DNA from 2 places in the Brevibacillus nigriterrae genome. Region 1 is predicted to be linked to the other one. Evidence: a T-box and tRNA genes for the amino acid it is inferred to sense, from the RefSeq annotation. Region 1 holds a T-box; the other holds one or more tRNA genes.
The links. The T-box of region 1 lies ahead of serS (serine--tRNA ligase). A T-box ahead of a tRNA ligase gene usually reads a tRNA of that ligase, here a tRNA-Ser.
Positions count from the first base shown of each region.

Region 2: it encodes a tRNA-Ser, which carries the amino acid that the T-box ahead of serS (serine--tRNA ligase) is inferred to sense. The anticodon was not compared.

Region 1 covers NZ_JBNCMT010000019.1:5,371-9,775, reverse strand. The annotation lists gene ACPW7N_RS14825 (copper amine oxidase N-terminal domain-containing protein) at 1-605, shown strand, start outside; tRNA gene ACPW7N_RS14820 (tRNA-Arg) at 690-765, opposite strand; gene serS (serine--tRNA ligase) at 904-2,187, opposite strand; T-box leader at 2,263-2,487, opposite strand; gene pdxT (pyridoxal 5'-phosphate synthase glutaminase subunit PdxT) at 2,588-3,178, opposite strand; gene pdxS (pyridoxal 5'-phosphate synthase lyase subunit PdxS) at 3,180-4,064, opposite strand; gene ACPW7N_RS14800 (D-alanyl-D-alanine carboxypeptidase family protein) at 4,193-4,405, opposite strand, start outside.
Region 2 covers NZ_JBNCMT010000006.1:150,930-155,334, reverse strand. The annotation lists gene ACPW7N_RS06655 (hypothetical protein) at 1-602, shown strand, start outside; tRNA gene ACPW7N_RS06650 (tRNA-Ser) at 742-830, shown strand; gene ACPW7N_RS06645 (hypothetical protein) at 1,011-1,169, shown strand; gene ACPW7N_RS06640 (hypothetical protein) at 1,150-1,518, opposite strand; tRNA gene ACPW7N_RS06635 (tRNA-Ser) at 1,698-1,786, shown strand; gene ACPW7N_RS06630 (AfsR/SARP family transcriptional regulator) at 1,982-4,405, shown strand, end outside.

The DNA of each region.
Region 1 (4,405 bases):
CCGTCGAGAAAGATGGAATCATCAAGATCGATGAACTCATGCATGCTCTGACCAAAAAAGGGACAATCGCAAAGATTAACCTGGATGCCAAAGGAGATAAGATCAAGGGTTCCGTTCTGGTCAATGGTTACGCAAACGGGATGATCTTGTATATCAGCGACGATACGGTTTTGGTAAATCAAGATAACAAACCAGTTTCCATCAACGATCTTCGACTCGGGGCATCCGTAGAATTTATACATGATGACATCATGACGATGAGCATGCCTCCGATGACCGGTGCGAAGAAAATTGTCATCAACGACAAGGATCTTACCGCCGACGTGTTAGGTACAGCGGGTGAAGTAATGGAAGTTACCACATCCGAAGACGGCAACACAAGGGTTCACATAAAAGGAGAAAAGTTGAACGATCAATCATTTGAGGAAATTGTTCTGAACCTCAACAAGGAAACTCCGATTATTGATGCCAAAGATCAAACAGAATTAACAGCAGAAGCTTTGAAAAAAGGCGTAAAGATTTACGGTTTTTACGGGCCAATGACAACCAAAAGCCTGCCACCGATTGGTCAGGCAGTCAAAGTTGTTGTAGAAAATGTAGAGTAAAGACTAGTCTTAGTTAAAAAGAAATCGGGAAAGAAAAAACGCAAGCTCTCTCAAGGGAGGCTTGCGTTTTTGTGTTTTTACGTATGGTGACCCCGAGAGGAATTGAACCTCCGACGCACAGTTTAGGAAACTGTCGCTCTATCCGCTGAGCTACGGGGACATGGTTTATTTAACATTTCTTACCTTATCTATTATATGTAGATGATGCCATTTTAGCAAACCCTACATGGTCGATAATGAGGCAAAACATAATAAAAAGCAGCCTCTCACAAGAAGAGGCTACCCTTAAATTGTTTTGTTATTTCTTCGGCCCGATTGTCTCCAAGCCACCCATGTATGGTCGCAATACCTCAGGGATCACAATGGTTCCATCCGCTTGCTGGTAATTTTCAAGCAAGGCTGCAACGGTACGGCCAATCGCCAATCCAGAGCCGTTCAATGTGTGTACAAACTCTGGCTTGCTCTTCGTATCACGACGGAAACGAATGTTAGCTCGACGTGCCTGGAAATCCTCGAAGTTGGAGCAAGAAGAAATTTCACGATATGTCTCATAGCTTGGAATCCACACTTCGATATCGTATTTCTTCGCTGCCGTGAAACCAAGATCTCCTGTACACATGCTCATCACACGGTAAGGCAATCCTAGAAGCTGAAGGACTTTCTCTGCATTTCCGACCAAGCTCTCCAGTTCCTGATAAGAATCTTCTGGCTTCACGAATTTCACCAGTTCTACTTTATTAAACTGATGCTGACGAATCAAACCACGGGTATCTCGCCCGGCAGAACCCGCTTCAGAACGGAAACAGGCACTGAACGCCGCATAATAGCGAGGCAAAGCTGCTCCATCGAGAATTTCGTCACGGTGCATGTTTGTTACGGGAACCTCGGAGGTAGGGATCAGGAAGTAATCAGGTCCTTCGAGTTTGAAAGCATCCTCCTCGAATTTTGGCAATTGCCCCGTCCCTGTCATGCTCGCGCGATTTACGATATATGGAGGCAACACTTCTTCATAGCCATGCTGGTCTGCATGCAAATCCATCATGAAATTAATAAGCGCTCGCTCTAAACGGGCACCTAACCCCTTATAGAATACAAAGCGGCTTCCTGTTACTTTGGCAGCCGTTTCGAAGTCGATAATTCCTAACTCTTGCGCAAGATCCCAGTGTGGCTTCGGTTCAAACTCGAACTTCTTCGGTTCGCCCCATGTTCTTGCCAGTACATTGTCGTCCTCGCTCGTTCCAACAGGTGTAGATTCGTGTGGCAAGTTAGGCAATCCCATCAAAATTTCATCCAATTGCTCATCCAATTGACGAAGCTCTTCATCGAGAACTTTGATCCGATCGTTTACTTCTTTCATTTCAGCAATGAGGTGATCGGCATTTTCTTTATTTCGTTTTAAAACAGCTACCTGTTCGGATACGGTGTTCCGTTTATTTTTGAGTGAATCTCCCTCTTGGATCACTTGGCGACGTTTTTCATCGACTTCCACGAATTGATCGAGAGCAGAGATGTCTTCGTTGCGGTGTGCTAATTTTTGACGTACTCCTTCAAGATCCTGGCGCAAAACTTTAACATCCAACATAACCTTTCATCCTCCAATACTTCATAACCTGTCTCGTAAAACAGAAAAAAAGCAAAATAAAAACACTCATCCCCCAAAAGGGACGAATGTCTGATCATCCGCGTTGCCACCCTTATTGGCTCCATGATCAACAATTCATCATAAGCCCACTCGACTGCACCATAACGGGGTGCTACCGGGTGAAGTTATTTCCCTCACCGCTCCGAGATGGATTCTTCTGTCTACTGGTTCGGTTCGCACCATCCACCGACTCTCTTGTCCAGCCATATACAGAGTACTTGTTCTCATCAACGCTTTGGTATCTTATACCTTTATTATTCAAATTTACTACAAATTCTATTCACATGTAAAGAAAAAAGCAAAAAGCACCCAGTACGGGTGCTTTTTACGTGAAAAATAGTTATGAGCGATCTTTACTCTCTTTTACCATATTCACAAAGTATTGATGGAAACGTGTATCATCCGTTAGTTCCGGATGGAAAGCGCAAGCGACAAACTGGCCTTCTCGTGCAGCAACGATTTTCCCTTCGTATTCAGACAGAACTTGTCCGTTTGGTCCAACCTCCATAATGTAAGGAGCTCGGATAAATACAGCCGGGTAATCGGAGCCAACACCCTCGACCGGAATAGCTACTTCAAAGCTCTCCTTTTGTCTGCCGAATGCATTCCGCTCCACTTTAATATCCATTAATTGCAGATGGGCATCGTCTTGTCCATTAATTCGATTTGCCAAGAGAATCGCACCTGCACAAGTTCCCATGATTGGCTTGCCTTCTCCAGCGAAACGGCGAATCGCATCCATGAAATCGTACTTGTGCATGAGCTTACTGATCGTTGTACTTTCTCCCCCAGGAATGACGAGCCCGTCCACTCCTTCGAGGTCTTCCAGTTTTTTAACGACAGTAGCTTTAGCGCCTGCTGCCTCAAGTAAATGAACATGTTCAGCAACTGCACCCTGCAAGCCTAATACTCCAATCGTTACCTCGTTCATCTTACCAGCCACGCTCTTGCATACGATCTTGTTCACGAATCTTGGAAATCTCAATGCCTGGCATTGCAGTACCAAGACCTTTGGACACACGAGCAATCAATTCGTAATCAGTGTAGTGAGTGGTTGCTTCCACGATGGCACGAGCAAATTTCTCTGGATTTTCGGATTTGAAGATACCAGATCCTACAAATACACCGTCAGAACCCAATTGCATCATCAAAGCTGCATCAGAAGGAGTTGCTACGCCACCAGCAGCAAAGTTAACAACAGGGAGTTTGCCGTTTTTGTGCACGTATTCCATTAAATCGTATGGAGCACCAAGGTTTTTCGCCTCAGCCATCAATTCATCATAAGACATGCTTTGTACGCGACGAATTTGTGCTTGCATGGTACGCATATGGCGAACGGCCTCAACGATATTTCCTGTTCCAGGTTCACCTTTTGTACGGATCATGGATGCACCTTCACCAATACGGCGAAGAGCTTCACCCAAATCACGAGCACCACAAACGAAAGGAACAGTGAACTCTTTTTTGTTGATGTGGTACAAGTCATCTGCAGGTGTCAAAACTTCGCTTTCGTCCAGATAGTCAACACCCATTGACTCAAGAACACGCGCCTCTACAAAGTGACCAATACGAGCTTTTGCCATAACAGGAATAGAAACGGCTTTCAGTACTTCTTCAACGATACCGAGATCAGCCATACGAGCTACCCCGCCAGCCGCACGAATATCAGAAGGTACACGCTCAAGTGCCATTACCGCAACAGCGCCTGCTGCTTCTGCGATTTTTGCTTGCTCTGCATTGACAACGTCCATGATGACGCCGCCTTTTTGCATTTCTGCCATTCCTCGTTTAACGCGAGACGTTCCAACTTCTACCATGATTATTGCCCCCTACGCATCTTCACTCTAGAATTGTGTCAAAGTTTATAACATTTCTATTTTAAACCAAGCCAAGGCTAAAAGACAACCAAATCACTCGGTATTTAAAATAAATATATCTCTTGATATTATCCAACAACACCTTTAAAAATATTGCTGACAAATTGAATGATGCTTCTAAAGAACAAACGAATCCAGCTTGCTTCCTCTACATCTTGTGAAGCAACCAGGTCAATTCCGCCTTTTGTGAAGTCCTCTGGCTGTAAGTAATCATTCTCGGTTGCGCCGTCAAGAGCATAAACAACCTTGCCGACTACTTGTCCTTTTTTAATCGGTGCTGT
Region 2 (4,405 bases), on a different contig from region 1:
CTGAATACGATGTACTGTTTGTCAATCATGGATTTCCGGCATTGTTGCAACGGATGATGAGAGGCTTTGATGCAATGGTACAAAGAGTGCAATTTGAAAGGATTCCACATAAAACCTGGTGGCGTCCAGCCCAATCGATGTGGAGAGAGTGGGGGCAATGGCAGCCTTTTTTTAATGCAAACTACTTTTGTGGTACGTTTAACCCGATGCAAGTGTATCGGCATCAAATCGTGAGACGGATGCTTGCGAGGATTGACCATCAGAAGCTGGAGGAGCTGTTTGCAACAACAAACGTGTTTGCTCTGGGTGAAATGTTATATTTGACATTAGCCGTACACGCAGGGGGGAGATGTCGTGCGTACCCGCGCAAACACAAAAGATATTTACGCTTTCGCCCTCCCATCAGTATGCGTGAGATAAAAAAGGTGAAAGCCAACCGTAACATCTTTTTTATTCATCCTGTAAAAGATGAAGCTGTTCGAAGATGGATATGTAAACTCAAAACTCCACTAACGAAGAGAAGAGTAGTGAGAAAATCTTTTGTTACATGGAAGGAGACTCCTGTCAGATTCAAAAGGCGGATTAGAAAAAAAAGCTCCTAACAGATTACTGGATAGCAGCATGTAGCTAAAAAATGTTCATTGTGAAATTTGTTGATTTTTAGTGTTGCATATTTTTTAGCTATGTGCTATATTTCTTTATGTGCCAAGTAAACAAAATGTTCTTGGGACTTAAAAAAATGGAGAGATACCGAAGTGGTCATAACGGGGCGGTCTTGAAAACCGTTAGGCGGCAACGTCACGGGGGTTCGAATCCCTCTCTCTCCGCCATACATACCAACCAGAGCTGATAGTGTGACTATCAGCTTTTTTTATGTGAAAATACGTCTCGGCCGTTTTGTCGATATTTTTTGCTCATTTCCCCACAATACCTGACATAATTCTTGAAGTCGGGCCACTATACTGAAAGGACATATCTCTTCAGAGAGGCTAAGTGGGAGGGTGAATAAAATGAAATACTCTTGCAAGCACTGCTGCAACATCATTCATAATGATCTGGAATGCCCGATTTGCGGCAAAAACGAAATCATTCCAATCATTATAACGATCAGTGTACAACCAGAATCAACATCAATTCAATGGAAGGCAGCTATTCAGACACGAGTCTGACGATTAGCGAGTGCTTGCGGTTAGCGTCTTTTGACAAGACCGCTTTCAATGGAATGGCGATAAGTTGGGCTTCGTCAGAATGGAAACAACAGACATAAGTGAATTCGATTGGATAATTTGCCCCCGGGTTCAAGTTTCTTTTGATGTGGGTGAGCAGCATTTCCAGAACATCCCATAGTCTTCGCGTCAGATGGATGGGGTCAGTATGATTATTCGGATTGATGTATTCATGCCATAAATGATGAGAGATGAAGGTAGGGATGTTAATTCCCATTTCTTTCGAGTAAGCAGAGACATCGTGGAGGTTTATTTCATTTTGTATGTATGGCTCAGTGTTCAAGCTGATCATCAGTTCCTCTCTTCATCATGTATACTCATTCATTTGTCTTACTAAAAATACTACCTGCTTTTTTCCAATTTGATGGTGATGATTATCACACGAAAAGGGAAAAATTATAGCTTGTCGATGGAGCGATTTTGTTGTAGTATTAGTTTATTGCTAAATTAGCTGTAGCACTCGAATAATGTGGAGAGATACCGAAGTGGTCATAACGGGGCGGTCTTGAAAACCGTTAGGCGGCAACGTCACGGGGGTTCGAATCCCTCTCTCTCCGCCATACAAAAAAATGTACACCACCATTAAACGCATTGTTTGATGGTGGTTTTTTCATATTGGTTTGGCAGGATTTTGACGGCGGTCAACGAAATGAATGAATACCATATTAACGAATCGAATAGAGAGGTTTTCTTGGATAGGTTTGTTCTTATCGCAAGGTTATGCGAAGGTTATCAGTGGAGAGGAAGGAAGCAGGATGAGCAGAACGCGGATCATGTTAACCAAGTTCACACCCCCGCGTATCAAGGAACATATTCTTCGTCGGCCGGGACTGGCTAAAAAAATGCGGTATATCTTGTTGAACTCGTTCACGTTAATCCATTCAGGGCCAGGGTATGGCAAAAGCACGATGTTATCACTGTTTTTCGCAGATAAAAAAATCCCTGTTTGCTGGTATAACATTGAAGACAAGGATGGAGATTTGCTTCGGTTCATCAGTCATATTGTTGAGTGCATCAGACGTGAACATCGGGAATTCGGGAAAGATTTGCTTCGTACCCTGGAGAGCATGGAACAGGTATTAAATCCTGACGATGTTGAGCTGTTAGTCTATCAATTTGTGAATGAGCTGATGGCAATTCCACAGGATGTCATTCTCGTTCTTGACGATTATCATTCCGTTTTACGTTCATTCTTTATCGATCAATGGATGCAATTGGTGGTTCGCAATCTTCCGCATCATGTAAAAATTGTCATTGCCACCAGACAGCAGCCTCTTTGGCCGTGGCTTCGATTGATGAAGATTCGTGGAGAATATTTTGAGATCAACCAAAAAGACCTTACGTTCACAGAAGAAGAGACAGAAGCCTTGTTGCTCGATGAATTCAGGCTCTCTTTGTCGCCAGAAGAGACCAAAAAGATTCATCAGGTCACAGAAGGATGGGCGTTAGCAATCAGGCTGTATGGAGAAAAGCCAGACTGTGAGCCACAGAAGATTCATGAAGAATTACTCCACTTTCTTGATGTGGAAGTGTTAGGCGATCAGGAATACCATATTCAACGGTTCCTGGAGTATACAAGTGTGCTCGACAGTTTTACCAAGCGAATCTGTGTCCACATTATTGGTCAAAGTGCGGATTCGCTGCTTGATGAAATTTCCGGGCGTAATCTGTTCATTTCCTCCATGGAGGATGGCTACTATCGTTATCATCCCATTTTTCGTGAGTTGCTATTGAATCGCCTGAATCACGACCCGACGGTGAAACACACCATTTTACAATCACTTGCTTCGTACTACCGAAAGCAGGAAGATGTGGAGAAAACACTTGCCACCCTGTATCAGATAGAAGATTGGGAACAGATAGGCGAGGTGCTGGTACATTACGCTGAACAAATGATTCGGTCTGAAAATTTGGAACAGTTGTACGGGAACTTGAAATCTCTTCCTGATCATGTGAAAAACAAATATTACAAGCTGTGGTTTTATCAGGCGGAAGTGGCTCGCTATCGCTGTATTTATCCTCTTGCTCTTACGTACTACGATCAGTTCATGCAGCTTGCCGAACAAAATCAAGATGTGTATTCCCGTTGCCTCGGTTTGGAAGGCAAGGCACGGGTACATCTGGATAGTGTACAGGGAATCAAGGCAGAAGAGCTGCTCAAACAGGCGATTCAGCTTCTTGACGTGACCTGTGAAGAGTTGGCACCACGCCTGTACCGTATGCTGGCCGAAATCTATACCAATCGCGGCAACTCGACAGAAGCGGAGAAGTGGTATCTTCGCAGTCTGGAACTGGAGTACCAGGCAGAGGTTGAAATTGAGTCCCGTCTCTATTTTCGCACAGGACGGTTACAATCTGCGATTCACCTGCTAGAGAAGAAGTGGAATGAGGAAAAGCGCAAGGGATTTTCCCAGCTAACCCGTTCCTACAAAGAAACTTCGCTTTTGCTCGCATTTGTGTATGGGATGAACGGAGAGACCGAAAAAGGGCTTGATTATGCGCAGAAGTCGATCGAAATCGGCAAAGAAGCCAATTCCCCATTTGTCGAAGCGAACGGGTACATCCGCAAAGCGCATCTGGCGATGAATCATCAAGACTTTACGACAGAAGAGGTTCGCCATCTTTATTTGAAAGGTCTTCGCATGATGGAAGAATTGCAATCGACACGGGGCAAGGCAGAAGCGCTGCTCGGTTTGACGATCTTGCACGGACGAGAGAAATCACTGGACCTGGCTCTGGCCTATGGTCACAGAGGGATGCAGGAAACAGAAGCGATCAAGGATGACTGGTTACACGGGCTGATTCGACTGGGAATGGGAATCGCCTATGCACATATGGGCAAATATGAGCAGGCACGACCGGTTTTCACCGAGTGTGTGGAGCTGTTTCGTACCTGTGGCGATCACTACATCGTCTCCATTTCCTACTTCTGGTTGAGTTATCTTGCCATGAAGCAAGAAGACTGGGCGAGCTTTGTACCTGCCATCCGCGAGGCACTTGGCACCATTCAATCGGGGGAATACAGTTTTTTGGTTGAACGCCCGACGATGTTTACTCCAAGGGATGTCCAAACGTTTATGCCGCTGTTAATTGAGGCACAGAAACGTCAAATCAGATTGGATTATATTTCACAGCTATTGACGGACCTGGGGCTGCAAAACGTAACGTTTCACCCTGGG